DNA from 3 places in the Paraburkholderia sp. SEWSISQ10-3 4 genome. Region 2 is predicted to be linked to each of the others. Evidence: riboswitches for the same ligand, from Rfam matches in the RefSeq annotation. Region 2 holds a riboswitch; each other region holds the start of a gene.

Region 1 (9,831 bases), on a different contig from region 2:
GACGCGGCCGGGCCGTCTACCACGGTGACGACCGCGTCGACGGTAAAGCTATTCTTGATCTGCGGCCAGTTGAACGCCTGCACCAGCGGTTTCGGCAACGCGAGACCTGACGTTTCGATCAGCACGTGATCGATCTGCTCGCGGCGCTCCACCAGCTTTTCCATCACCGGGAAAAACTCCTCTTGCACGGTGCAGCACAGGCAGCCGTTCGCGAGTTCATACAGTTGCCCTTCGGTCTCGACGCCGTTCTCATCGCAGCCGATACCGCAACCCTTGAGGATTTCCCCGTCGATGCCGAGCTCGCCGAACTCGTTGACGATCACCGCGATGCGCTTGCCGCCCGCATGCTGAAGAATGTGCCGCAGCAGCGTGGTCTTGCCGCTGCCGAGAAAGCCCGTGACGATGGTGACGGGGATCTTGCGCATTTGAGTTTGCATCGTGAGGTCCATCCGTAGGAGTTGCTCGTGCACGCCGAGGCATCGTGTATAGGCCGGGCAAACGGGGCACATACCCCAAACCACGACATTAACAAAACACGGGGACGAACAACGGCGTTGCCGAGGCAACCAAAAACTGGAAACGAGAATGAGGTCATGAACGCGCCACCGCATCCCCGCGATGGTCGTTCTTCGTAGTCTGGCCGGTATCCGGGCTGGCGAAAGCGCCGCTTCCCCTTCCCGGACGAGTGGTTTCTCGCCCAGTGGTTATATGCCGACGCGGCCTTGCGCGTGGACATCGAAGCCGGCTCCGCGGCGCTCAAGAACGCACCGCTTTTCGCTTACCGTTGCGGGGGCAGCACAGGTTGACCCGGTCCATTGCAGGTGGGCACCCTGTTTCCCGTTTAACTGCATGCGCACGAGCGCGCACACGAGCACCAAAGTGCGTGCGAGTTTAGGCCGAGCGCCCCCTGCCGTCAAGGAAACGCGGGCTTCGGCAAGGCCTTTCCACAGTGCCGGCGCGGCCTGCCGTGTGCTATCGTATGCGCGCGTTTGGTGCCCGCATATGCGATCGCATGTGCAGTTAAACGGGAAACAGGCCGCGCTCGCTGCGCTCAACCTGTGCTGTCCCCGCAACGGTAAGCGACCTGCGGTGCTTTCGCATCGCGCATGCGTTTTTGATGCCACTGTCCGACGAATCCGGACGGGAAGGCAAAACGCATGAGGCCGTCAGCCCGGATACCGGCCAGACGCGGAGGCAGCGAACGTCACGCTGCCGGCCGCCGGAATCCGCGAGGGACGGATGTGAAGGCGCTGAAGCACGACGTGGCGCGGCCGTTGGCGTTTTCCTGTGGGAAACGCGGCGAGCGGCGTTTTTCGTCGCGCGTAATCTGTTGCACCGCATGACCTCAATTTCTGCCGCCTCCGGCCTCTTCGCGCCTCAGCCGCTCCCATTCGTCACGACATGGCGTGCGCCATGCACGCTGCGATGAGCCGCGCCTGGCTGATCGGCGCCGGTCCCGGCGACGTCGAACTGATGACGCTCAAAGCGACGCGCGCGTTGGCGCAAGCCGATGTGGTGCTGGTCGACGATCTGGTGAATCCTGAAGTACTGCAGTTCGCGCGCGCCGATGCGCTGGTCGTGTATGTCGGCAAACGCGGCGGGCATCCGTCGACGCCGCAGGCCGGCATCGTCGCGCAAATGCTCGAGCATTTGCGGGCGGGACGCAGCGTCGCCCGTTTGAAAGGCGGCGATCCGTTCGTGTTCGGCCGTGGCGGCGAAGAACAAGAAGCGCTCCATGCCGCAGGCATTAGCGTCGACGTGATCAACGGCATCACCGCCGGGATTGCGGCGCCCGCGGCAATCGGCATTCCTGTGACGCATCGCGATCACGCGCAAGGCGTGGTGTTCGTCACCGGACACGGCGCCGGCAGCGGCGAGCCGGACTGGGCCGCGCTCGTCGCTACGCGAATGACGCTGGTGATTTACATGGGCATGCGGCGACTGAACGAAATCGTCGACGCATTGCTCGCGGCCGGGATGAGCGCCGATACGCCGTGCGCCGCGATCGAATCGGCGACGCGCCCCGAGCAACGGCATGCGCTCGCGCGGCTCGGGGAGTTCGCGGAAACGGTCTCGCGCGCCGGGCTCGGGTCGCCGGCGATCGTGGTGATCGGCGGTGTGGCGTCGTTGGCTTTGGCGCGGGATGCGGTGAATGCCGGCAGCGAATCCCACAGACATGCAAGGAAAACGCTAACCGTCGGCATCGGTTGTCGTTTGCACAGCTCCGCCGAGGAAATCGAAACGGCTGTGCGCGCCACGCTCGGCTCGCATTCATTCGACGAAATCAGTACGATCGCCTCGGTTGACCTCAAAGCCCACGAAACCGGCTTGCTCGAATTTTGCGCACGTCATGCGTTGCCGCTGAAGCTGTTCAGCCGCGAGCAGATTGCGGCGATCTCCGTGGAGGATCCGTCGGCGGCCACACGCGAGCACCTCGGCATAGACGGCGTCTGCGAGCCGTGCGCCTTGCTCGCTGCGGCGACCGAATCTGATGCGGCCCATGCCTCAATTAGCTCAATGACCCCAGTTGCCTCGTTTGCAGCCGATACCGCCAACGCACGGCTACTCGTGCGCAAAACCGTACATGCCGGCATCACCGTCGCGATAGCATCGACCACCGCCCGCCTCGCCTGCGAACACGCAAACAACGACACTCAAGAACAGGACCTTCCATGAAGACCGATCCCGAATCGCATCAACGCATGACCGAGCGCCGGCGCGAGGGCCACGAGAAGAAGCAGGCCAGCGCCACCGTCGAAAAAGGTCTGCTGATCGTCAATACCGGCACCGGCAAAGGCAAAACCACCGCCGCGTTCGGCATGGCCGTGCGCGTGCTTGGACACGGCATGCGCCTCGGCGTCGTGCAATTCATCAAGGGCGCGCTGCATACGTCGGAGCGCGACTTTCTCGGCGCAATCGCCAATTGCGACTTCGTCACGATGGGCGACGGCTATACCTGGAACACGCAGAATCGCGACGCCGACATCGCCACCGCGCGCAAAGGGTGGAACGAAGCACGCCGCATGATCGAAAGCGGCGACTATCAGATGGTGATCCTCGACGAACTGAACACCGTGCTGAAGTACGAATACCTGCCGCTCGACGAAGTGCTGTCGGTACTGACCGGGCGCGCGGAGATGCTGCACGTGGTGGTGACCGGCCGTCACGCGCCGGACGCGCTGATCGAAGCCGCCGACCTCGTCACCGAAATGCGCATCGTCAAGCACCCGTATCGCGAGCAAGGCGTGAAAGCGCAGCGCGGCGTGGAGTTCTGAGCGATGTCCGCTTGCCCCGCCCTGTTCATTAGCGCTCCCGCGTCGGGCCAAGGCAAGACCACGATTACCGCGGGTCTGGCGCGCTACCATCGGCGGCTGGGGCGACGCGTGCGCGTATTCAAAACGGGCCCCGACTTTCTCGATCCGATGATCCTGGCGCGTGCCAGCGGCGCGCCGGTGCTGTCGCTCGATCTGTGGATGGTGGGCGAAACCGCCTGCCGGAACGTGCTCGCGCAGGCGGCGGCCGAAGCGGATCTGATCCTGATCGAAGGCGTGATGGGCCTGTTCGACGGCACACCGAGCAGCGCGGATCTGGCAACTACGTTCGGCGTGCCGGTGCTCGCGGTGATTTCAGCGAAAGCGATGGCGCAGACCTTCGGCGCGGTCGCTTTCGGCCTTGCGCAATTCAGGCCGGAGGTACCGTTTTACGGCGTGCTCGCCAATCGCGTCGGCTCACCAAGGCACGCGCAAATGCTCGAAGAGGCTTTGCCGCCAGACCTGCGCTGGTGCGGACACATCAGCGGCAACGACGAAATCGAACTGCCCGATCGCCATCTCGGCCTGCATCAGGCGGCGGAAATCGACGATCTGGACGCACGTCTGGATCGTGCCGCCGATGCGCTCGCGCAAACCGCGCTGGCCGAATTGCCGCCGCCGGTCGAATTCGGCACGCCTATAGAAGAAGCGCCGCCGCGTCTTCTGGAAGGCAAGCGCATCGCCATTGCGCGCGATGCCGCGTTCTCGTTCATCTATCCGGCCAACGTCACGCTGCTGGAGACACTCGGCGCGCGCATCGACTACTTCTCACCGCTCGCCGACGAAGCGTTGCCGGAGCACGCCGACGCCCTGTACCTGCCAGGCGGCTATCCCGAACTGCATGCTGAATTGCTCGCTGGCAACACACGCAGTGCCGCAACGATCCGCGCACACGCTGCAGCAGGCAAACCGGTCGTTGCCGAATGCGGCGGTATGCTCTACCTGCTCGATGAGCTGACCGACACGGGCGGCACCACAACGCCGATGCTTGGCCTGCTGCCCGGCCATGCAACAATGCAAACGCGCTTCACCGCGCTCGGCATGCAACAGATCGACAGCCTGCACGGTTCAATGACCGGCCACACGTTTCACTACTCGAAGCTGACGACGCCGCTCACGCCGCTGCGTACAGCCACCCGACCAAATCTCGATGCCCCCGGCGAGGCCGTGTTCCGCGCAGGCTCGATCGTGGCAACCTATATGCATGCTTATTGGCCCTCCAACCCGGCCTTCACGGCCGCCCTGTTCCATGGCGAAGCCTTTTAACGATTCCGAGCGCGAAGCCGTCTACCGCGCGATTTACGAGCGGCGCGACATGCGCCATTTCGTGCGCGACCCGGTTGAGCCTGCCGTGTTGCAACGTCTGCTCGATGCGGCGCATCACGCACCGAGCGTCGGCTTCATGCAGCCGTGGCGCATCGCGCGCATTACCGACCCGGCTTTGCGCACCGCGCTGCACGCAACCGTCGAAAGCGAACGCCTCGCCACTGCCGACGCACTCGGCAAGCGTCGCGAAGAGTTCATGAAGCTGAAAGTGGAAGGCATGCTGGAATGCGGCGAACTGCTGGTGATGGCGCTGATGGACGGCCGCGAGCGTCACATCTTCGGACGCCGCACCTTGCCGGAAATGGATCTGGCTTCCGTGGCGTGCGCGATCCAGAACATGTGGCTGGCCGCGCGCGCGGAAGGTCTGGGAATGGGCTGGGTGTCGCTATTCGACGTCGACACGGTGCGCACGCTGCTGCATATGCCCGAGGGCGCACGGCCGGTGGCGATTCTGTGTCTCGGCCACGTCGATCAGTTCTACGGCGAGCCGATGCTGGAAACCGAGCGTTGGGCGAGCCGCATGCCGCTTGCCGAGTGCGTGTTCGAAAATCGCTGGCCGGAAGACGACAAAGCGCTGGAGTAACGCGGGCGCAGACGTCCGACTGCTATGGCTGGAGAGGCTTGAGCGAAACCACAGCCGGCACGCCGCCCGCCTGATCGGCCCGCAGTTTCACGCGCCAGTCCGGCGGCGCATCGAACGGAAATTTTGCCAGCGCGCTTTTCACGAGCACCGGCATCGCATGCAATGGGTCGGGATCTCGATCGCTGCTGGCCGCACTCACCTTGTAGACTTCCTGTCCGCTCGACTGCTCGAAGAACCGCAGCGTCAACGCGTGCTGATAAGCGCGTCCGCCGAATAGCGAAAACGGCGGTGCGGGCGAGCGTTCGCACGCACCGGGCGCGCAGTCAGTCGCACCCACGCCGATCGCGGCCGGCCGCGTGTCATACGCAATCGACAGTAAATAGTGCGCAGACTTGGCCGCCGAATCGGTGAAGCCGTTCTTCGCCAGCTCATCGCGCAGCATGGTTTCAAATTGCGGATGATCCGCACTGGAATCCTGCGACGGCATGCGCGCAATCGTATAGGTGCGCTCGCCCTGCAGCACGGCCGAAGGATTCGCCGTGTGCACGTCGGCGTTCAAACCCGCGCATCCGGTCAGACTCGCCGCGGCGAGCGCGGCACAGATCAATATCGCTTTCACCGACTTCTCGCTTCGATAAGATGAGTGTTCATAGTCATAAGCGTGGCGTTGTGGACACGTCGGCTTGTGCTTCGTCGAGTGCCGGCAGGGAAATCGTAAATGCAGTCCCCTTGCCCGGCGCGCTGACCACCTCGACGTCGCCGCCATGGCGCGTCACGACCGTCTTGACGAATGCCATACCCAATCCGGCGCCGCCCACTTCCGGCCGCTCCGTCTCGTGAAAGCGCCGGAAGCGCTCGAACAGGCCCGCCTGCTGCTCCTCGGGAATCCCATAGCCTTCGTCGCGAATCGTGCACGATACACGTTTTGCCGCAGCGGGCGCGGCCATTTGCGCAAGGCCGCCTGGAGCGCTGGGACCGCCGAGGCTCGTCAGGCTGCACCTGATCTGCGTGTCCGGCGGACTGTACTTGACCGCATTGTTCAGAATGTTGACGAGCGCGCGCGTCATCAGCGACCGGTCGGCGCAGATCCAGTGGCCGTCGTCGGCATCGGTTCCGTCGGCCGTATCGGTTTGCAGCGTGATGCGCTTGGCGTGGGCCTGCGGCCAGACTTCGTCGCTGGCGTCGATCAACAGCTCGGTCATGCTCACCGGCTCGAGCACATAGGTTTGCGATTCGGCGCGCGCGAGTTGCACGAAATCGTCGGCGAGCGTCAGCGCGCGTTGCGCATAACGCTCGATGCGTTCCAGCAGGCCACGCGCGAGCACCGGCTCGCTGCGCGCCCGCTCGATCTCCACCAAAGCAAGAATCGAAGCCTGCGGCGAGCGCATATCGTGCGACAGCAGCCGCAACGCGTCTTCGCGTTGACGCTCGGCGGCGTGCAAGGCCGATACGTCGACGAGGCCCGCGATCCAGCCCGTTGTCTCACCTTGCTCGTTCGTGCAATTCGCATAGCGCAGCAGATGGTCGCGCTCGTCGGCGTCGCGCACCTCGACGCCTTGCGCCATCAGCTCGGCGAACTCGCTGCGTGCGGGATCGAGCAGCGCCGGCCACTGGGCATGCGCGAGAAGATTGTTTTCGGCGTCCGACGCTGCGCCACTGTCGATGGTCTTGACCAGCGTCAGGCCGCCCAACACCGCGCGCATCGGCCGGCCTTCCGGCAGCGGCGCGCCAAGACGCGCGAAATGCGCCTTGGCGGCATGGTTCGCAATCAACACGATGCCTTCCACGTCGCTCACGAGGATCGGCTCGGGCATGCTGTCGAGGCTGTCCCATACGAAGCGCTTCATGTCCTGCACGCGCTGCGCAGCCTGCGCCATCAGCGCCATATGCTGCTCCAGCACGTCGCCGCCGAACTCGCGGCGGCGCTGTGGCGTTTCCGGCAGGAGGTGCGGTTCGTCGGCGAGGCGCTGCAGCTCTTCGCGCAGATAAGCCATCGTCATTTCGAGGCGCCGCCAGTTCCAGATCGGATACACCACGATCAACCCGGCGATCGCCGGCACCGGCGACATCCACAGCCGCGCGCCGTACAGCAGCGCCGCGCTGCCGACGGTGGCAAGCGCGCCCAACGCGACGGTCAGCAGCAACGACCGTCGCGGCGAAAGGACCAGAAAGCCTGCGAGCAGCGCGGCGAGCGGCACCAGCGACACCACGAACAGCACCCACGGCCTGGCGGGTTCGAGCTCGCGACCCGTCAGCAGCGTATCGAGCACGTTCGCGTGGATATAGACACCGGGCAGCGGTCCCAGCTCACCGGACACCGGTGTAGCAAAGCGGTCATACAAGCCGGATGCGGTCACGCCAATCAGCACGATGCGTCCGCGCAGCTTGTCCGCGGGGACATTGCCGGCGAGCACATCCGCGAAACTCAGCTTCGCGTAGCTCTGCGCGTTCGGACCGAAAGGAATCAGGAAGCGGCCCTCGCCTTCGTCATGGTCATCGGATTGGGGCGCCGCCTCGCGGGAAGACGGCCGGGGCGGCCGCTCGTTCAATTGCGGAGCACCACGCTCGACATCCTGGGCGACCGGCACCATCAATTGCGGCCAGCGCGAATTCGCGTCGCCCTCGAAACGCGCGACGCTGCGCACAATGCCGTCGCTATCGACTTCAAGGTTGATATGCCCAAGCCCCGCTGCCGCATGCGCGAGCGGCGCCACCGGCTCGACCGCGACGCGCTGACCGGCGCTGTCCGGCGGCGTCAGTAGCATCGGCAGATAGGTGGGACTCAGGGCGACCGCGCGGGCCAGCTCCGCGTCTTCGGCATTGGCCTCGGTAAACAGCACGTCGTAGATCACCGCGGCGGGCTTCGCCTTCGCAATCTGTTCGAGCAGCCTCGCGTGGACGCTGCGCGGCCATGGCCAGCGGCCAAGCTGCGCAATGCTGGCGTTGTCGATTTCGAGCACCACGATATCGCGCAGCAACGGTTGCGCGCGCAGACTCAGAAAGCGGTCGTAGACCAGATGATCGACGCCGGCAGTCAGCCGACCGAGCGAACTGAGCAGAATCACCACAATGCCCAGGCAGCCGATCGCCACCCACTCGAGCAGGAAGCGGCGGCCGGCGCGCCGTCCGAGACGGGCGCGCGGGTCGAGGCTCAGGCGCGTGTGTGTGGTCGGCAAGGCGTGGCGTGGTTGAGAGCCAAGGAACGGGTCGGTTGTCGACCCGGCCCCGTGAATCTACCAGCGTCAGCGTGCAAGCGTAAACGAGCGGACCGCGCTGCTCTTCTCATAGAAGCGGCCGTTTTCGAACTGCTCGGCGACGATCGTCCAGTAGTAGACGCCGCCCGGCAGATCGCTCACCACGATCTGGCCGCCCGTCAGATCGGTCTTGTCGACAAGCGGGTGACGCAGGTCGGCAGTCGTGGCCAGCACAAAGCGAAAACGCGTCTCGACCGTGGAGCGGCTGACGAACCAGCGGAACTCGTAATCGCGACTGCCGGCGCGTGGGCCTGCCGACGCATTCAGACCCAGTTGGCGCCGCTCGAAACCGTAAACCTGCGGCAGGCCCTCGAGGCCGTTCGAGTCGATCGCGGCGATGCGCACGAAATATGTACCGTCGGCCAGATCGCCAAAGTCGGCATGCGGCGCGTTCACGCGCAGATCGCGGATCAGGTCGAGCTGATCGGCATCGCGCGCAATCTGGACGCGATAGGCCACGGCGCGCTCAGCGGGGACGAGGTCGAACGCGACGGTTTTGCTGTCCTGCACTTTGGCCGGGTCGGTAAGCGACGGCGCGGCCAGCAATTCCACCGGACCGCCGATCGCGCCGCCGGCCCGCGTGACACTGCCAAAGCGCGCCTTGACGAGTTGCGCCGACGCCTGCAGCGGTACGCCGGGTGGAGGCGCGGCGATCCGGCCATTGACGGCCGCCGGGTCGACGCCGACCGCTCCGTCCAGCACTTCCACCGCCGTCGTTTGGGCGGCGCCGTCGTAGGCGACCTTGAAGCGCGTGCCGCGCACGCCCGCTACAACCGATGGCGAGCGGATCTGGAAGCGGTCGTCCTTTTTGGTGGCGTGCGTAACCTGGCTCTCGACTTCGCCATGCCGCAGATCGAGTACGCGATCGCCCGAGCCGGTCAGCACGGTACGCCGCAGCGTGCCGATATCGAGCACACCGTCCTGCGACACCGTGATGTGCGAGCCATCAGGCAACTCCAGCGTGACAAAGCCGTTATGGCCGGTGCGAATGCGGTCGCCCTCGCCGAGCGTCGTGCCCGCAGTGAGCGGCGTAAAAGGATTCTTGCCGAAAGCGTGCTCCACCGGACCGCTCGTCGCGATCACGCGCGCCGACTCGGGGTCCTGTTTGAGCCTGTCGGCCGGCAGACGCAGCGTGATCCCGGCCGGCATGCGGCGTGGCGCGGGCACATGATTCAGACGGCTCAACATGGCCCAATCGCCGGAGTCGCGCAGATAGCGGCCGGCGATTTCGTACAACGTGTCGCCATCGTGAGTCACGTAGGACACATAGACGGGCGCGGTCGTTTTGCTTCGTGGCTTCGGCGCGCGCGACGATTGCGCATCCGCCGACACCGGCGCGAAGCACGTCATTGCAATC
Region 2 (9,831 bases):
ATGAATCACTAACTCATCATCGCGCCCATCCCACGCACGCGGCGTTACGCGGATCGCGAGGCGTGCCGATTCCGAGCGCGGCAATTGCGCGTCTTCGAGCCACGGCGCTTCACCCTCAATGCGCGTGCTTTCACCAGCCAGAAGATCCGACACGAAGCGCTTACCTTGCGCTATATCGGCAAGCGCATAGCCCTCAGGCGGATTGAGCACACATGTTCCGAAGCGCAATTCGCCACTCGTCGTAATCGCTGGCGACACGTTCAACGCAGCCGCAATCTCGCGAGCCATCACGTTGACGCCTGCAAGGCCGCCGAGCAAGGGCACGACCGCACTGCCATCTTCTGCAACGGCCAGCACCGGCGGCTCGACGCCCTTATTCGACAGCAAGGGCGCCACGCAACGGATCACGATCCCGGCGGCGCACAACGCGATGATCGGCGTGCCGCGCGCATACAGATCACCCAGGTGCGCGCGGAGCTCCGTGTACGAGACGTCAGCCTCGACTCGGCCCTGCAAGGCATGAACCTGGCATCCGGCATACAGCATCTGGATACGCCGTGCGGTCTCCAACGCGCCCGCACCGAGAATCACGATCGCGGGTGGCGTCAACCTTGCCATTTTTCCCCCGGCACCACGAGCAGCGAAAAATACGGCGAGGCCATCGGATCGACTTCGTCGAGCGGCACGATGCGCTGATTGCCCATGGTCGCGCGTTCGACGTAAAGCGCACGATGCGCGAGCCCCAGTTCGCCGAGCACGCGCCGCACCTTATCGAAATTGCGGCCGAGCTTCATGATGACCGCAGCATCCGCATCGGCGAGACGTCGGCGTAGTTCGTCTTCGGGCAACACGCCGGAGAGCACCGACAGACTCTGATTGCGATACACCAGCGGCGAGCCAAGTACCGCTGCGCCGCCGAGCATCGAGCACACACCGGGCACGACTTCAGCCTCGAACCGGGCTGCGAGGCGGTCGTGCAAATACATGTACGAGCCGTAGAAAAACGGATCGCCTTCGCAAATCACCGCGACGTCGCGGCCCGCGTCGAGATGGCCGGCGACGACCTCCGCAGCGGTATCGTAGAAGTCGGCGATGATCGCTTCATACGACAGCGGCGGCTCGAGCGCTTCGGTCGTGACGGGATAGACGAGCGGCAGATGCTGTTGAGCGTCATGCAAATGCGCCTCGATGATGCTGAAGGCGTTGCCCTTCTTACCCTTCGCGACGAAATACGCGACCACGGGTGCCGCTTTCAGCAAACGCAGCGCTTTCAGCGTGATGAGTTCCGGGTCGCCGGGGCCGACGCCGAGTCCGAATAAACGTCCTTGCACGGTCATTTACTCGACCTCCGTCGCGAGCGCGTTCACAGCAGCGGCCGCCATCGCGCTGCCGCCGCGTCGTCCGTGAACCACGACGAAGGGCACGCCGCGGCTGTCTTCGGCCAGCATCGCTTTCGATTCGGCCGCGCCGACGAAACCGACCGGAAAGCCGAGGATCAGCGCGGGCTTTGGCGCACCGGCATCGAGCATATCGAGCAGATGAAAGAGGGCGGTCGGCGCATTGCCGATCACGACGACGCTGCCGGCCAGCTGCGGCCGCCACAATTCGAGCGCGGCGGCCGAGCGCGTATTGCCGAGTTCGCGCGCGAGCGCAGGCACGTCCTGATGCGTGAGCGTGCAGATCACGTTGTTGTTCGCGGGCAGTCGAGCGCGCGTGATGCCTTGCGCCACCATGCCGGCGTCGCACAGAATCGGCGCGCCTTGCGCGAGCGCCGTACGGCCCGCGGCGCCTGCGCCTTCGGAAAACTGAAGATCTTCAACGACGTCGATCATGCCGCAGGCGTGGATCACGCGCACCGCGAGTTTCTCGAGGTCGGCAGGGATACGCGATAAGTCGGCCTCCGCACGTATCGTCGCGAAGGATTGGCGATAGATCTCCTGACCGTCGCGAATGTAATCAAGCATCTGAGGGGCTCCGGGCCGGGTGTGCCAATGGGTCGAGCATATCGGCGGCCTGTTCGATCGTGAGTTGGTGCGCGACGCACGAGCCGAAACCCGGCTGGCCGTCGCGGCGATAAAGGTCGTAGGTGCCGGGCGCCGCGGCCAGCAGCGTGTACGGCGCGCAATGTGCGGCGGCGCATGAGCGCGGACAGCCGCTCAGATGGACGTCGACGCCGTCGGGCAGGCGATCCGCTAGAAGTAACGCGTCGGCTTTGGTGTTAGCGAGGCTTTTCGCGCAGCCTGTGGAACCGGCGCAGGCGATTAAGTGCGTAATGGGTTGTGCGGGATCGCAGGCGAGCCCCAGCGCATTCATTTCAGCGAGCACGGCGGGCGCGGCATCGGCAGCGATATCGGGCAGTAATACGCTTTGCCAGGGCGTCATGCGCAGCGTGCCGTTGCCTTGCTGTTGCGAGAGCGTGGCGAGGCCGCGCAAGGTCGTGGCGTCGAGGCGTCCGAGCGGCGGTTGGCCGCCTACGTGCAGCATTCCCACAACTCGCTGTGCGTGCGCGCCGAGTCGCAAAGTGGCATCGGCAGGTGTGGGGCGTTGCCAGTTTGCAAGCGATGTGTCGCGTGACAGCGGGAAATCGACGTACGTTTGAGCGTGCTGCAATACGGCGTCGATGGAATGCGCGGCGAGCAGGTGACGCATGCGCGTGTCATCTGGAGCGGCCAGATCGAGGAACGTGTGCAGCAGCGCGCAGACGAGGTCTGTGACTTGCGAAGGCAGCACGGCGGCGAGAGCGCCGGCGTAGTTCGGACGAGAATGGTCAACGGCGCTATGCGCGATGTGTTGGAAGGCATCGGAGTTCGCCGCAGCTGACGGGCAACCCGCCAATCCGAACACAAATCGCACACCGTCTTCGGCCTGCATGGCTGCTAGCCAGACATCGTGCGGATGATCCAACCTGGCAAGGCGCTCACCACCATCGAGCAGTAGCGCGAATTTCGGCGATAGCGCCGCGAAACGCGGTTCGGATTGCAGCAAGGTGAGCAGTTCGACGCAAAGCGGCCTTGTATCGAACAGCGCAAACGGATCGCGTCCGGCAGTCGGGCTCACCATCAGATTGCGCACATCGTCCGCCGAGGTCGCTACCAGCACGCCGGAAGCATCCACCGCACCGCCCGTCGGAATCGGCCCAAGCCCCGCATCGACCAGCGCCGCGATCAACGCCGCCTCATGCCCGCTTCGCACACCACGCACCTGCAGATTCGCGCGATTGGTCAGCTCGACCACACCCGCCGCATGCCGCTCACTGACATCAGCAATCACCGCCGCCTGCGCCGCGCTCAACTCGCCTCCGGGCAATTTAATCCGGCAAATCCCCCCATCACGCGCCGCGACGATGCGCAGCAGCCCCGGACACGCCGAGGGCCGCAGCACGAGAGCCGCGTCGGGCAAAGCAGTGGAGGGCGAAGCTTGATTCAAGACGGACACCGGGTTGAGCGTCGCGCGACGGCCCGAGCAAGCCGCAAAGCGGCCCTTGCTACGGCATCGGTACACCCCGCCCGATGTAGGCTGGCACGAACAGTCTGGCCGGCAGGTCTCCTGGCTGGCAGGTCATGGTCCGCCGCGGCCTTCCCGGTCGAACCAGTGGCGCGGAGCGCAGGCGGACTCGCTGCATACAGTTGCGGGGGCAGCCACAGCGACACTGTGTTCCCTCTTCGGCCCCGAAGGGCACCGGCGGCTGTATTATGCCTTTTTTCGAACAGTACAACGAGGCTGGACGCTTTGATCGGCGTGGCACAGCGGATTATTTGAAGATACAGAAAGAGGATGGATGCATGCCGGCGTGGCTGACCGTGGTGGGCATAGGCGATGACGGCTTCGCCGGCTTGGGGAGGCCCGCGCGGCGCGCTTTGCTGGAAGCGTCGGTGGTTTATGGCGGTGAACGTCATCTGGCGATGCTGCCCGCGCGCCTCGCCGCGCGCCGTGCGGCATGGCCGAAGCCGTTCGATCTCGCGCCTTTGCTGGCGGAGCGGACAGGGCCCGTGTGTGTGCTGGCGAGTGGCGACCCGATGCTGTTCGGCGTCGGCGCAACGCTCGCGCGGCACTTGCCGGCAGGGGAGTTGCGGGTGCTGCCCGCGCCCTCGTCGTTGTCGCTGGCGGCCGCGCGGCTTGGCTGGCCGTTGCAGGATGTCGCCACGGTTTCGCTGGTGGGAAGGCCGTTGCCGACGCTGAATGCTCATTTGCACGACGGCGCGCGCGTCTTCGTGCTGAGTGCCGACGGGCGTACGCCTGCCGCGCTGGCCGAACTGTTGAATGCACGCGGTTTCGGCGCGACGCGGATGACCGTGCTGGAACATCTGGGCGGTGATCTGGAGCGGTGCATAGATGGCCGCGCGCACCAGTGGCCCGCAGGGGAAGTGGCGGCGCTGAACCTGATCGCGCTTGAATGCCGCGCAACGGAAGGCGCGCCGCGTTTGCCGCTGACCGTCGGCTTGCCTGACGACGCCTTTCGCCACGACGGTCAGTTGACCAAGCGCGACGTCCGCGCGATTACGCTGGCGCGCCTCGCGCCGACGCCCGGCGAATTGCTATGGGATGTGGGCGCGGGCAGCGGCTCGATTGGCATCGAATGGATGCGCGCACACCCGACCTGCCGCGCGATCGCGATCGAAGGGCACGCGGAGCGGCAGCGCTTCATCGAACACAATCGCGATGCGTTGGGCGTGCCGGGTTTGCAACTGGTGGCCGGCCGCGCGCCTGATGCGTTGGAAGGTTTGGCTGTGCCGGATGCCGTGTTCATCGGCGGTGGCGTGACGGTGCCGGGTGTGCTTGACGCCTGCTGGGCGCGTCTGCGCGACGGCGGACGTCTGGTGGCCAATGCCGTGACCTTGCAAGGCGAGGCAGCGCTGGCGGCGTGGCGTGAGCAACACGGCGGCACGTTGACTCGCATCGCGCTGGCTGACGCGCAGCCGCTCGGCGGCTTCGATACGTGGCGCCAGGCGTTGCCGATTACGCTGCTGGAGGTTACGAAGCTGGCCAGCAGCGCGGACGGCACCTCAAGCACGAGCGCCGCATCCAGCACGTCCACCAGTTCAGCCGACTCACCATTCCATCCGTAATGCGCGAAGAAACGCCCGAACAACCCGCGCCGCTGCGTAGCGGCTACACGACCGGCAGTTGCGCCACCGCGACGTCGCTCGCGGCCGCGCGTCTGTTGCTCGCGGGTATCGTCAGCGAGGTCGCGGAGATCGTGTTGCCGAAGGGCCGGCTCGTGCCGATGCCACTGGTGTTCTGCCGCCTGACCGCCGATGGCGCGGAAGCCGGCACAGTAAAAGACGCAGGCGACGATCCCGACGTGACGCACGGCGCGATCGTATTCGCCCGCGTGCGTTTGCTTGCCGAACCGGGTGTGATATTCCGCGCGGGGCCAGGCGTTGGCACGGTGACACGCGCCGGCCTCACGCTGCCAGTCGGCGAACCAGCGATCAATCCCGTCCCTCGCAAGATGATGACCGAACATCTGACCGAACTCGCCGCGGAACATGGATACGCAGGCGGCTTCGAAGTAACGATTGGCGTCGAAGGCGGCGAAGCACTCGCACTGAAAACGATGAACCCGCGCCTCGGCATTCTCGGCGGTTTGTCGATTCTCGGCACCACCGGCATCGTGCGGCCGTTCTCGTGCTCGGCCTATATCGCCTCGATTCATCAGGGCATCGACGTCGCGCGTGCGAACGGTTACCTGCATCTCGCGGCCTGCACCGGCAACGCAAGTGAAGACGCGATGCGCGCGCATTACGGTCTGCCGGACATCGCACTGATCGAAATGGGCGACTTCGTCGGCGCGGTGCTCAAACATATGAAGCGCGCGCCGGTCGAGCGCTTGAGCGTGTGCGGCGGCTTCGGCAAACTCAGCAAATTGGCAGCCGGGCACCTCGATCTGCATAGCCGCAATTCGAGCATCGATCTGGAACGGCTTGCAACATGGGCCGCCGAATATGGCGCCGACGACGCGTTACAAGCGGCGATCCTCGCCGCCAATACGAGCCAGCAGGCGGTCGCGTTGGCGCATGCGCAACACGTGCCGCTCGGCAACATTGTCTGCCAGCATGCGCTGGCTGTAGCGCGCGATATCGTGCCGCCGCAGGTCGCGGTCGAAATGTTCGCGATTGACCGCCAGGGCAATCTGATCGGGGTCGCGCAATGACAAGCATTCTGCTGCTCGGCGGAACCGGCGACGCCTTGCGAATCGCGAGGCAACTCGGCCCTGAGCACGTGTACAGTCTCGCGGGCCTCGGAAAGGTGCCGGACGATTTGACATGCGAGGTGCGCGTAGGCGGCTTCGGTGGCAGCGAAGGCATGGCGCGTTATATCGAGGACAAACGCATTAGCCTCGTAATCGACGCGACACATCCCTACGCCGCGCAGATCAGCGCCAATGCCGCGAAAGCGAGCAGTGCGGCGCGCGTACCGTGCTGGGCGCTGCGTCGCGCGGGCTGGCAGCCGCAAGCCGGCGACGACTGGCGCGTGGTCGGCGATTGGCCAGAACTCACGGCCGCGCTAGCCTCATTCAATCGCCCGCTGTTCACACTTGGCCGCGAACCGCTCGCGCATCTCGACGAAATCCGGCCGCAGCAATTCTGGACCGTACGCTGCCTCGAAGCACACGAAACCAATCCACGTGCGCGAATTCTGGCGACACGCGGCCCGTTTACGCTCGAAGGCGAGCGAGCGTTGTTCGACGCCGAAGCATTCGATGTCGTCGTCAGCAAAAACAGCGGCGGCAGCGCCACCGAAGCGAAACTCGAAGTCGCGCGCGAACGTAGCCTGCCGGTGGTCATGCTGCGGCGTCCTGCATTGCCTGCAGTCGATCGCGAGTTTGCAAACGTGGCCGACTTGCTGGAAGCATTGCAAGTCTCAGGTTAAGTGGCGCATGTCATGCATGACATGCCGGCCAAACGAATCATGGAGTAGTGAATGACGGTGTTTTTTATCGGCGCGGGTCCCGGCGACCCGGAACTGATCACGGTGAAAGGGCAACGCCTTGTGCGCACCTGCCCGGTGATCCTGTATGCCGGCTCGCTGGTGCCGGCCGCTGTACTCGAGGAGCATAGCGCGGAGCAGGTCGTGAACACCGCCGAACTCGACCTCGATCAGATCATCGCGTTGCTCAAGGCCGCACACGACAAAGGCCAGGACGTGGCACGCGTGCATTCCGGCGACCCGTCCTTGTACGGCGCGATCGGCGAGCAGATCCGCAGACTTCGCGAACTCGATATTCCCTATGAAATCGTGCCCGGCGTGACGGCAACCGCGGCATGCGCGGCGACACTCGGCTGCGAACTCACCTTGCCCAATATTTCGCAAACGCTGATCCTCACGCGCTTTGCAAGCAAAACGACGATGCCGGAAGGCGAACAACTCGGCGACCTCGCGAGACATCGCGCGACGATGGCGATTCACCTCGGCGTGCGCCATCTCGCGCGCATCGTCGATGAACTACGGCCGCACTACGGCGGCGCGTGCCCGATCGCAGTGATCTATCGCGCCAGCTGGCCGGATGAAGAAAAAATCACCGGCACGCTAGACGACATAGTCGGCAAAGTGCAGTCCACCAACATTGAGCGGACTGCACTGATCCTGGTGGGACAGGTGCTGGCGGCCGAAGGATTCGCGGAGTCGACGTTGTACGCGAAAGGCGGCTGACCCGTCCACCGTCGATTCAGCCGATTCCTTATCCCCCTGACTTCAACTGTGCCCAGAGCCTGCTTTCCAGACGTTTGATCTGGGCGGGCAGGGGCTTGAGCAGAAACAGCGTTTTCAGCACGGATTCAGGCGGGTACACGGTCGGATCGTTGAGAATTTCCGGCCGCACGAATTTGCGCGCGGCGGCGTCCGCATTCGGATAGAACACCTCGTTGGTGATCCCGGCATGAACCTCCGGGCGCTCGATGTAGTTGATCCAGTTGAGCGCCGCTTCCGGATGCGGCGCATCTTTGGGGATCGCCATCATGTCGAACCAGATCGGCGCACCGCCTTGAGGAATGAAGTATTTGACCTCGTAACTCTTGCCGGCTTCGCGCGCGCGATGGCTCGCCATCGACACGTCACCCGACCAGCTCAAAGCAAAACAGATGTCGTCGCCCGCAAGATCGTTGATATAGCTCGTCGCGTTGAACTGCGTGACGTACGGACGGATTTTCTTCAATGCGTCATACGCAGCCTGATAGTCGGCCGGATTCACGCTGCTCGGATCGCGCCCGAGATAGTGCAACGTCACCGCGAAAACATCACTCGGCGCGTCGAGTATGGACACGCCGCAAGTCTTCAGCTTGCTCAGATACTCGGGCTTGAAGAGGATGTCCCAGCTATCGAGCGGCGCATCGTTGCCGAGAATTTTCTTGACCCGTGTAACGTTATAGCCGAGCCCCGTGGTGCCCCATGCCCACGGCACCGCGTACTGATTGCCGGGGTCCGCATCGGCGACCAGCTTGAGCAGATTGTGGTCGAGGTTCACCAGGTTCGGCAGCTTCGATTTGTCGAGTTTCTGGTAGATGCCGGCTTCGATCTGCTTGGCGAGAAAGTTCGAGGTCGGCACCACGACGTCGTACCCCGTAGAACCCGTCAGCAGTTTCGCCTGCAAGGTTTCGTCGCCGTCGTAGACATCGTATTGCACATGAATGCCGGACTCTTTCTCGAAGTTTGGCACGGTGTCTTTCGCGATGTAGTCGGCCCAGTTGTACAGATTGAGCTGCTTTTCGTCGGCGTGCGCGGCGGTGCCGAACGAGCAGAACAACAGCGCTGCCAGCAGCGATGCGCTCGACCTCGACTTCATGAAGGTGTGGGGCATGGTTGTCGTCCAGAGAGGGTTCAGCAGAGCAGTCATGGATTTACATACGCTGATGGCGTTGCAGTTTCTGATTGCGCATCAGGCACACCATGTCGGCGGCAAGGTGGGCCGCGGCGAGCGCGGTGACGTCGCTGTGGTCGTAGGGCGGTGACACTTCCACCACGTCCGCGCCGACCAGATTCACGGCGCCCAGCGCGCGAACGATTTCCAGCGCCTGTGCCGAGCTCAGGCCACCTGCCACCGGCGTGCCCGTACCGGGCGCGAAGGCAGGATCGAGACAGTCGATGTCGAAAGTGAGGTACGTGGGCGCATCGCCGACCATCGACAACACTTCGTCGATGGTCGCCTGTGTGCCGTTGCGATGGACCCACGGCGCGTCGAGAATGCGCACGCCCATGAAGTCCTCGTTCCAGGTGCGAATGCCGATCTGCACTGAGCGCACCGGATCGATCAACCCTTCGCGGATTGCCTTGTAGAACATCGTGCCGTGATTGAGGGAATCGGGGTTGTCGTCCGGCCACGTGTCGCAATGCGCGTCGAAGTGGATCAGGCTCAACGGCTTGCCGTACTTTTCAGCGTGAGCGATCAGCAGCGGGTAAGTGATGTAGTGGTCGCCGCCGAGCGTCAGCATGCGGGTGCCCGTGGCGAGGATCTCGCGGGCGTGGGCGATGATCGCGTCGCGAATGCCGAGCGGGTTGTGGGCGTCGAACCAGCAGTCGCCGTAGTCGACCACGTTTAGATGATCGAACGGGTCGATGCCCCACGGAAACGCGCCCAGTTCGGCCAGTTGCACGGAGGCGGCGCGAATGCCCGCCGGGCCAAAACGCGTGCCGGGACGGAAGGTGGTCGCGAGATCGAGCGGAATGCCCGATACGGCGACGTCGACGCCGGTGAGATCGCGTGTGTAGGGCCGCCGCATGAAGGACAGCACGCCCGCGTAGGTGGGCGGATGAGGTTGGCCGGCCGCGTCAGTGCCTGCGGCAGGAGCGGTCGAGGCGGGGAGCAAAGCGTTCAGGTTCAGGGTCATACACGTC
Region 3 (9,831 bases), on a different contig from region 2:
CGGCGAATGTTAGCGCTGCGCATGTGGAATCGATCGTTGCGCGGCTGGACTCGTTGATCGCCAGGTACAACGGTGGCGTAGCAGTGACTACACGTGACGAGTTGGAAGGGCCCGTGCCGATGACTGCTGCCGTTGATGTCGATCCGGCAAAGGCACCAGCGCTCGCTCAACTCGATGGCGCCGTCGCCCAGTTGTTTGATCGGTTGACACAGCCGGCCACCAGAACGCGGAGCGTGTTCAATTGGGCGCTTAGGAATGGGAGCGCCTAAGCGGCGATGGAATTCGGATTTTGTTTGCCCACGGTATTCAAGGCCAGCAGCTGTTGTGAACTTGTCCACAGAAAATGTTCGCAAGCCTGTGGATAACAACCCCACAACAGCGCCAACTGCTTGATCCACTTAACTTACCAAGCGCTGCGCGCCGAAAAGCGATTCCCCTCACCCCGCAGTGATCTCGAACCACGCGCCATGCGTGCGATCACGGTCGAGCACCTGCGGCTGTGCTTTACCATCAGCGCGCAAAGCGACACCCAACACCCCTTCCCCACGCGTGGCCAATTGCCGGCGCAACGCCGCGCCCTCGGCGGTAACGCTCGCGGCATCGACGTGCACGGGGCTCAGCAACACAACGGACGTATCACCAATCGACACCGTCGCCGACACCGCCCCCAGCCCCGGCAAAGCCACCGTCCGCGTCTCCCCTTCACCGATACCGAGCAACGCCCGATACCGCTGCAAACTCGCCGTCAGATCATTCACAGCGACCGTCAAACTCGCCACCCCTCGCACGCCGTTCTTATGTTCACGCACCGCGCCCTCAGCGACACGCAGATGACGCGGCGTGATATCCCCGCACAGGAACGGCAAGTCGCTGGTTTGCGGCCGGCCGGTCTGCCACTCGAGCCGCGCGCCATCCGGACGCACACGCCCACCTGCCTGCGGACCGTCGTATAGCAGACCTCGTCCATGAGCGGCATCGATTACTGCGCCCACGCTCGACGGCAGCAACGCGTAATCAACAAATCCATCGCCGTGACGCTGCCCCACGTCCCACCAGCGACGTTGCGGCGCCGCCTGCAAAAAGGCGATCAGCTCGATGTAACTGCCGTCCGCGAAACCGATCAGCGCGTTATGCGTCACGCCATCGGCATGGGTGCCGCCTTGCTGCACGGTGAAACCGAGCGCAGTGAAGTTTTCAATGGTCTGCGTCAGATCGTGGACGCGAATCACAATGTGGTCGAGTAAAAGGCTCATGGCGCAAAAGTCGTGAATGTTGTGAATGTTCGGAGCGCAAGACCGCTAGCGGAACGCCTACTTCTGCGCAACCGTCGCCTTACTCTCAAGCAACGTCCACTTATCGTTCTTCACCACCACGTTGATGTTTTTCACGCCGATCACACGACGCGTCGCCGGATCAAAATTGGCCTTGCCGAACACGACGCTCGGAATGTCGTGCAGCTTCGGCAGCGCATCGCGCACGGCCTTGCGGTCAGGACCGCCGGCGCGCAGCGCATAGGCGGCGATGATGACGGCGTCATACGCATACGCGTTGAACGCGTCCGGCTCGCGGTGGTATTTCGCCTCGAAGCGTTTAACGAAGCTTTGCACTTCAGGCCCGGATTCACCGGGGAAGAAGCTGGTGTTCGTCGCCACGCCATTGACGGCCTCACCGCCGAGTTCGAGGAATTTCGGCGAATACACGGAACTGGCCGCAGCAATCGGCAGGTTGATGCCGCTAGTTCTCGCCTGGCGGGCGATCTGCGCGCCGTCGGAGTAGTACGAGATCAGCACGATGCCATCCGGGTTCGCGGCGCTCACGCGGACTAGCGTCGCGCGGAAATCTTTCTCGGCCGACTGATAGCCTTCGGCCGCAACGACTTGCGCGCCGCGTTCATTGGCGGCTTTGACGAAGACGTCCTTGCTGGTGCGTCCCCAGTCGGTGTTCAGATAGAGCACGGCAATGCGCTTGAGGCCGAGCGTTTTCACGGCGAGGTCGGCAAGCAGCGGCTGCGCGTCGGCCTGGCTGACCGATGGGCTCCAGATGTAGTCGCCGCCTTTGGTGAAGTCAGGATGCGAGTTGGTGAAGCCGAGTTGCACGAGGCCGGCATGCTGATAAATCGGCGACGCTGCCATCGAAGCGGGACTCGAGAAGTCGCCGAGTTCGATAAGGATGCGCGGGTCGTTGACGAATTTCTGCGCGATCGTGATGGACTGGCGTGGATCGCTCTGGCTGTCTTCGAAGACGTAGTTCAGCGGACGGCCGTTGATGCCGTTGTGGCTGTTGATCTCATCCAATGCAAGATCGAAACCAGCTTTCCATTGCGCGCCGTACTGAGCGTTCTGGCCGGTCAGCGGGCCGCTGACGCCTATCAGGATCGGATCGCCCGAAGGTGGCGCGGCGATGGCCGTTGTCGTCGTTAGTGCCGATGCGGCCAGCAGCAGAAGTGCCGCGAAGTGAGTGGCCCATGATGGGCGCAAGCTTGATGTGTTCGACATGGCTCCAGGCTCGGTTTGCTTGAGATTGGAGTGAGTGTCGGATTTGCCCCGGCTTCGGGCAACCAAGCGATTTGCATAACGTTATGCGGCCATGGCACTTGTCCACAGAAAATGTTCATAGGGTTGTTGATAACAACGGGGCATCGTACCTAAGTGCTTGACGCAGATCGGTTTGTTGCTTGCGGTGCGGGGGGACGCAGCGATGATCGCCGACACGGTTGGCGCGGAGCGGCGCATTGCAGAGGGGTGGCTTATCCACAGAAAACGTTCACAAGCCTGTGGATAACATTCCGGCAAACGCGCCAAGTACTTGATGTATTTGGCTTCTCTCGCGCTGCACGTCGGCGTGACCGCGGCTCGCACGGTCACGCCGTTCACATCAAAGGTAAGCAGACTTCGCGGCGCTGCGGCTCGCGGGAGCCAGCAATTTGCTTCGCTCAACGAGCGCGCCGAACAGCAGCCCAAGGGTTGTCCACATAATCACCTGCATGCCGATGGCCGCGACGCGGAATTTCCACAACAGCACCGCCGGGAAAGCCGCCGGCACTTCGTTGATCGTCGGCATCGACAGTTGCACGGCCGCAATGATCGCAACGAACACGACGCCCGCCACGATCGAACCATTCCATGCGCCCAACTTCAGTGCCGCGCGGCGTCGAACCTTCAGCGAAAACACCATTGCAGCCAGCGAGATCGCAATCATCAGGAAGAACAAGCCGGTCCGCATCCCGATCGTCTCGGGGTCGCCCACCGAGGGTGGATTCGCCGGGTACTTGATGTTCGGGACAATCACCAGCGTGATAAACGCGCCAAGCGCGAGCCATGCGGACAACGCGCGCGCACTCAGCGTACCGACGCGGCCATACGCATACGCGAACACCAGCGAGAACAGCCCACCGAACGCGGCGCCGTACGTCACCACGCCCGTCAACAGTCCGAGGCCCGCCTGGGTGCCGCGGCTCACCAGTTCGGGTTCGGGCGCTTCGCCTTTGGCGGCGTCAGCCTTTTCCTCGAAGGAAATCGCCTGATCGACCTGCGGTTCGCCCACCAATCTCGCGAAGCCGAACGTGAGCAATCCCGCGGCGATGCCTGCAAGCATCCCGCGTACCAACAATTTACCGACCATGTTCGACTCCGTTAGTGGCAGGGAAAGCCGAGCAGATGGCGGCCGTCGTGCACGAATTCGTGCACATACATGCCAGGCACCAGCGACGTGGCGCCCTGCTCCGCACCAACGAAATACAGCGCGAGCAACAGCAGCAAGCCGCCGAACACGACCCAAGGCAGCAGTTCACGCAGCGGAATCGGCGTAGGTTGGGCGACGGGCTGTGTCGTGGAATCGAAAACAGCGTTGGACATAATGGACATCTCCTGGGGGTAACGCGCCCCGATAGTCGATTGAAGAGGGATGCTGCGAAGCTCAGGTCTGGCTTTCGGCTCATGAATGCCGATTACAGTGGCGCGACCGCGCCGGGCTCTCACCGGCTTCCGTGCTTCGCAGTGACGCTATTCTACGCGCTAAACTTTGCCTCTCGGCAATGCAAAGCATGTACGCGGCGTCCCGCTTTAGTCCGGGCTTTATGGAAATCAACCGAATGGACATACGGCTGTTACTGATCAGCCACGCATCGACCGCAGCGATGCGCGCGGGCCGCTTCCCTGCCGACGACCCGCTCGACGCACGCGGCCTCGCCGAAGCCGCCGCCGCACGAGCGCGTCTGTCGATTCCGGATGACGCGGCGGTTTTCGTCAGTCCTGCCGTTTGTGCGCGCGATACGGCGTCGGCCTTGGGGCTCGGCGCCGCGGCATCGGTCGACGAGCGGCTGGCAGATATGGACTACGGCCGGTGGCACGGCCGCCGCCTTGCCGATCTCGCGGTCGAAGCACCACACGACCTCGCCGCATGGACACACGATCCCGACGCGGCCGCGCACGGCGGCGAGTCGTTCAGTCAACTCGTGAAGCGGGTGGGACAGTGGCTCGATGCGCTAAACGGTGCGTTGAGCGAGGACGTCATACAAGGCAACACACAGACCGTGGTCGCCGTCACGCACGCGCCTGTGATCCGGGCCGCGATCGTTCATGCACTCGGCGCGCCGCCGGGCGTGTTTCCGCACATCGAAATCGCGCCGCTCTCGATGGTCGAGTTGCGACGCTCGCGACGCGGCTGGACATGGTGGCCAGCATCACAATAACGGCTACGCTCGGATAGTCCGAAACGCACGTGCCCGCTCACTTGCCCGATACAACCAGCCTCAACTTGCTCGAATCAGCCCGCGTCAACGTGATATCGGTCCGTTTGGCGCGCGTGCCAAGATAAAAATGCTGACGTCCCGGTGAATTCTGATCATGCGTCGCGTCCGGCAGGCACGAGGCGATGTCCGCCGCGACACCCTGCAGCGCGTCCGCGCTCGAACCGGCGTCGTGATGCGGCGTCCACGTGCATTGATAACTCCCGCGGCTCGCCGAACACTGGGCGTCATCGCCGTAGGGTTGCGCGACGCCCTTGCCGTCATCCGGTGTCAGCGAAGCCAGGCCGTCCGGCGCCGCCGCGACGATCCGTTTGAGCGATGCACACGGGCTAGGCGCATCGTCAGCATTCGCGCTGCACGGCAGCAAGGCGCCAAGTGATACAGCGGCGATCGCGGCCGCGAGAATTCGGGTCTTGTTCATGTCGGCACAGTCCTTTGAAAGCTGGCCTTATCGCAGTAGCACGGTTCATGCCTTGCCGAACAACGCCACCAGCCCCTGCGCCGATGCAAAAATCCCGTTCGCGTCGTGCCCGACGCCGTCGATCACAAACGTACGATGCTTCGCCGCCGCTTCCGGATGCCTCAACGCCATATAGCGCGCGTAAGCCAATCCGCGCCCCAGCCGATGCTCGCCCTGCGTCTGCGCAGCGCATGAACGGTCGAGTGCCGGATGCTGCGGATCGCAATCCGCGCCGCCGAGCAGCACGGTGACGTCACGACGCGCATAGCGTGATTCGAGCGCATCAGCGGAGCTCGAATCACCGTCGCTCGAAGCATAGGCCGGCAAATCTTCGAGCCCATACTTCCAGCGATTGAACGACGGACATGCCGTCGCATCGAACGCCACGAATTCACCTGATGCTGTCGGCCGCATCGCATCGAAGTACACGTACGACGAAGGATTCGCGACCACATAGCGCAGCGCAATTCCGCGCGCGACGAGCGGCGCCTCACCGCGCGTCACCACGGCATAGCGCTGCACCACCTGGCCACCGCCCGAATGCCCGGCGATCACCACCTCGGTCAGCGACGCAAACTGCTCACGCGACGCCAGCGTCTGCAGAATGGCGTCGAGCACATCGAACGAACTGAGCGGCGCCGGACCTTCGGCGTTGTCGCCGCCCATCCAGCTAGTCCATTCCCAATGCAGCGTGGATGGCGGTAACGCATGCGCGCCAACGTCGGCACTCGCGAGGAACTGCGGCACGATCAGCAGCGTATCGGCCGCATCGCCACCAGCCAGTGCGCACGCGCGCTCCGCCAGATTGAAGTACGTGTCCGCATTTCGCAGGCGTCCGTGAATCAGAATCACGGCACGCTTGACGTCATGCGTCGGCGCAAGCCAGTCGCCGTTCGCGAACACCGGCACGGTGCCGCTACCCGCAAGCGTCGCGACACTCAGATGCCGGCTCGCGACGACGGCAACCGGACGTTCATTTGGCGCGCGTTCGTCATCGGTAATCAAAGGCTGGGTCATGCAATAAGCTCGTGAGTCATCTAATCAGTCTGGCTAGTGGCGGCTAACGCGTGACGAACTTCGCCGTTGCACCGCCCGGCTCACGTCCCGAGCGCGTGAAATACACCATCGCAAGCGACACGAAACCGGCAAAAATCAGGTAGAACGCCGGCGTCAAACTGCTGCCGGTCAGATGCGTCAAGGCGGTGATGGTGAGCGGCGCCATGCCGCCGAACAGCGTCACCGCAATGTTGTACGACAGCGCCACGCCCGCCGAACGGCTGCGCACCGGAAACAGCGTCGCGAGCATGCCGGGGTGCGAACCGGACATGGCGGCGAGGAACACCGTTGCGACCATCTGCGCGATGAACAGATGCCCCGGCGTGGGATTCGTCACGACGAAGTGATACAGCGGATACACGCACACCATCCACGTGATCACGATCGGATAGAACAGCCGGTACGCGCCGTAACGATCGGCAAGCTTGCCGGACAGCGGAAACAGAAACAGATTCAGCACGCCCGACACGAACGCGCCGAGCAACGCGGTGGACAGCGGCAGATGCAATTGCCGCTCGACATACACCGACAGATACGAGTGCCACACATAATTGGTCGCCGCGCCGATGATGATCACGCCCATCGCGCAGATCGCCGCGTCGCCGTTATCGCGGAAGAACTGCCGTACCGTCACGCGCGGCGGCTTGTCCTTTTGATCGAGCAAGCGCTCGAACTCCGGCGATTCCGCCACGCGATGCCGGATGTAGAAACCGAACGGCCCCGCCAACGCGCCGAACAGAAACGGCAGGCGCCAGCCCCACGCCACTAGTTGCTCATGCGTGAGCTGCGTGGTTAGCAGATAACCGACGCCTGACGAAAGCAGCAACGCGAACGCCTGCGCCGACATATTGAAGCTGCCGTAGAACATCTTCTTATGCGGCGGCGCGTACTCGACCAGCATCGCCGAGGCCGTCGCGAACTGCCCGCCCACCGAGAGCCCTTGCAACAGCCGCGCGAGCACCACGAGCAACGGCGCCGCGATGCCGATGCTGGCATAGCCCGGCGTGAGGCCCATCAACAGCGTGCTCGCCGCCATCGAAATGATCAGCAGCGAAAGCGCCTTGCGCCGCCCTGCCCGGTCCGCGTAGATGCCGAGCAGAATGCCGCCGATCGGCCTCACGATAAAGCCCACGGCGAACGTGGCGAGCGTCAGCATGATCGACACGAAGCCGCTGCCGCCAGGAAAGAACACCTGCGCGATGATCTTTGCGAAGTAGCCGTAGATCAGAAAATCGAACCACTCGAGCCCGTTGCCGAGCACTGAGGCAAAGATCGCGCGCCGCACCATCGACGGGCTCAGCCCGTTCGATGCCACCGTAGCCGACACCGCACCGTCACGCTGATTCAAACTCGCCCCGCTCATTGCTCGCATCCTTTGGTGCCGAACATCGCCGACAACGCGCAGACCGACGTCAACATGCGCGCGCCGTTGTGGCCCACACCCGGCACGATATGAAAACTCTGCTTCAACCCTTCCGGATGACGCGACTGGATGTAGCGGTAATACGCCTCAGCACGTGCGACACGCTGCGGACCTTGCGCTTCGGCGGCACAGCTTCTATCGAGCGCGCTTTGCTGCGGATCGTCGTCCGCGCCGCCGACCAGATAGTCAATGCGGCGCGACGCATACGTCGCTTCGAGTTGTGCGGGCGAGCGGTCGTCGAGGTACGGCGGCCGATTGTCCATGCCGTATTTCCATTGATTGAAATCGGCGCATTGTGCGGCATCGAACGGCGCCGCTACACCTTGCGCATTCGGCCGTTGTGCATCGAAATACGCATACGTCGACGGGCTCGCCACCACGTAGCGCACGTCGATGCCTTCGTCCGTCAGCACGCCGATGTTATGCGCCGCCACCGCATAACGCTGCACGACCTGGCCACCGCCTGAATGCCCCGCGAATACAACGTGCCGCAGATTCGGAAACAGCTTGCGATCCGCGAGGCGCGTGACGATCGCGTCGAGCACTGCATACGAACTGATGGGCTGCGGCGCCCGCGCCGCTTCGCCGCCCATCCACGCGTCGCCGGTCCAGCGCAGCAGGTCGGCCGGTTCGTTATGCATACGCGTGTCGAGCGTGGCGAGGAACTGCGGCGCGATCAGGAGTGTGCTATCGGGATCCGCATGAGCAGCATCGCGTGCATTCTGCGCGGTGCGGAAGTACACGTCCGCGTTGCGCAGTTTGCCGTGAATCACGATCACCGCACGCGTCACCTGCGGCTGCGCGACGGTCCAATCCTTCGACAGGTACAGCGGAAATTCAGCTTGCCCTTGCGGCGTGTCGATCACAAACCGTGTATCCGAGATCGTCGCCACCGGTTTCAGATGCGACTCGTAGGGATGCACCGCGAATGCCGGTTGCGCGAGCAACGCCAGCATGGCGGCACCGGCTGCCGCGCACCCCATCGCCAGACGTCGTGAAAGATTGAATGTCATGCAGCTTGCTCCTGATCACCGTGCACTGTCTTGAACGCGGCGCATCGTCAAATCTGTCGTTGAAAAGCTCAAAAACTCAGAACCGGTGGCGGATACCGAGCGTCACACCCGTCTGGTTCGGACCGAAAGCGGTGTCGCTCGTCAAGCCGACCGGCGTGTACTGGTCGTTGGCATAGCGCGTGGAAGCGGCATAGGCAACGGTTGCGTACACATCGGTTCGCTTCGACAGAATATAGTCCGCGCCGAGCACGCCCATCAACGAGTTCGATACGTTGTCCGCCTTGTTGCTCTGGTAATACGCGGCGGCCGTCAAACGGAACGTCGGCGCGATCAGATAGCGCACGCCGCCGAACCACAACGCCGACGACACCGTCTTGCCTTTGGTCGGGTTGAACAGATAGTGCTCGTAGCCGCCCATGACGGTTACGTCGCCGATCTGCTCGCGCGCCGACGCGCTCCAGTTGCGCGACTTGGTCCACATGCCGGTCGAATTGATGGCGCCGTTGCGGTAGTCGTAAGCCACCGCTGCGGCAAAGCTGCCGCTGTCGTAATCAAGCGCGCCGCCGTATGCCGCGCTGCTTTGAAACGAATCCGCCGTGCCGCCGAAGCTGTAATCCGCCGTCGCGGTCAAGCCGCCGAAGCGGCCCACATACTTGACCGAGTTGTTCACGCGCGCCTTGAACGAGAAGCCGTCCGCGGAGCCGGTGGTCGGCATCCACGTGTATTGCTGGCCGAACACCATCGGGTCGTACTTGATGAGCGTGTCGTACATCGCCGTGTACTGCAAACCCGCCGACAACGCACCGAAGGCTTCATTCGACACCCCGACCGCCGCGGTCCGGTTGAATAGCACGCCGGCAGTTGCATTGGTGCCGTCGTTGCCGTTGAAACCTGCTTCGAGAATGAAAAACGCTTTATTGCCGCCGCCGAGGTCTTCGGTCCCACGAAAACCGAAGCGCGAGTTGCTCAGTCCACCGGAGTTCTCGCGGACCAGCGAGCCACCACTGGCCCCTGCATGGTTGAGGAATTCGATATTCGTATCGATCACCCCGTACAGCGTGACCGATGCCTGAGCATGCGCACTCGCGCAACTCACCACGGCCAATGCGGCCACCGCACATTGCTTTTTCAC

Evidence for each region. Region 2 has a riboswitch for cobalamin ahead of cobG (precorrin-3B synthase). Riboswitches for the same ligand answer to the same signal wherever they lie in the genome.
Region 1: it holds a riboswitch for cobalamin, as region 2 does, so the genes downstream of both, cobA (uroporphyrinogen-III C-methyltransferase) here and cobG (precorrin-3B synthase) in region 2, are expected to answer to the same signal.
Region 3: it holds a riboswitch for cobalamin, as region 2 does, so the genes downstream of both, M0D68_RS34225 (CbtB-domain containing protein) here and cobG (precorrin-3B synthase) in region 2, are expected to answer to the same signal.

Annotation. Positions count from the first base shown of each region.
Region 1 is NZ_JALPRI010000011.1:192,989-202,819, reverse strand. Features, by position in the region: gene cobW (cobalamin biosynthesis protein CobW) at 1-437, opposite strand, end outside; cobalamin riboswitch at 621-894, opposite strand; cobalamin riboswitch at 974-1,202, shown strand; partial or broken gene cobA (uroporphyrinogen-III C-methyltransferase) at 1,426-2,142, shown strand; gene M0D68_RS36650 (cobalamin biosynthesis protein) at 2,119-2,676, shown strand; gene cobO (cob(I)yrinic acid a,c-diamide adenosyltransferase) at 2,673-3,275, shown strand; gene M0D68_RS21450 (cobyrinate a,c-diamide synthase) at 3,279-4,577, shown strand; gene bluB (5,6-dimethylbenzimidazole synthase) at 4,561-5,220, shown strand; gene M0D68_RS21440 (DUF4136 domain-containing protein) at 5,243-5,839, opposite strand; gene M0D68_RS21435 (CHASE2 domain-containing protein) at 5,874-8,396, opposite strand; gene M0D68_RS21430 (FecR domain-containing protein) at 8,463-9,831, opposite strand, start outside.
Region 2 is NZ_JALPRI010000023.1:94,378-104,208, reverse strand. Features, by position in the region: gene cobJ (precorrin-3B C(17)-methyltransferase) at 1-618, opposite strand, end outside; gene M0D68_RS30400 (precorrin-2 C(20)-methyltransferase) at 606-1,337, opposite strand; gene M0D68_RS30395 (precorrin-8X methylmutase) at 1,338-1,964, opposite strand; gene cobG (precorrin-3B synthase) at 1,957-3,426, opposite strand; cobalamin riboswitch at 3,519-3,698, opposite strand; gene cbiE (precorrin-6y C5,15-methyltransferase (decarboxylating) subunit CbiE) at 3,783-5,066, shown strand; gene M0D68_RS30380 (cobalt-precorrin-5B (C(1))-methyltransferase) at 5,066-6,154, shown strand; gene M0D68_RS30375 (cobalt-precorrin-6A reductase) at 6,151-6,873, shown strand; gene cobM (precorrin-4 C(11)-methyltransferase) at 6,925-7,653, shown strand; gene M0D68_RS30365 (polyamine ABC transporter substrate-binding protein) at 7,682-8,782, opposite strand; gene speB (agmatinase) at 8,838-9,824, opposite strand.
Region 3 is NZ_JALPRI010000032.1:25,279-35,109, forward strand. Features, by position in the region: gene M0D68_RS34205 (FUSC family protein) at 1-269, shown strand, start outside; gene M0D68_RS34210 (VOC family protein) at 438-1,253, opposite strand; gene M0D68_RS34215 (ABC transporter substrate-binding protein) at 1,311-2,495, opposite strand; gene M0D68_RS34220 (CbtA family protein) at 2,875-3,621, opposite strand; gene M0D68_RS34225 (CbtB-domain containing protein) at 3,633-3,854, opposite strand; cobalamin riboswitch at 3,897-4,036, opposite strand; gene M0D68_RS34230 (histidine phosphatase family protein) at 4,091-4,690, shown strand; gene M0D68_RS34235 (hypothetical protein) at 4,728-5,168, opposite strand; gene M0D68_RS34240 (alpha/beta hydrolase) at 5,214-6,224, opposite strand; gene M0D68_RS34245 (MFS transporter) at 6,268-7,626, opposite strand; gene M0D68_RS34250 (alpha/beta hydrolase) at 7,623-8,699, opposite strand; gene M0D68_RS34255 (porin) at 8,776-9,831, opposite strand.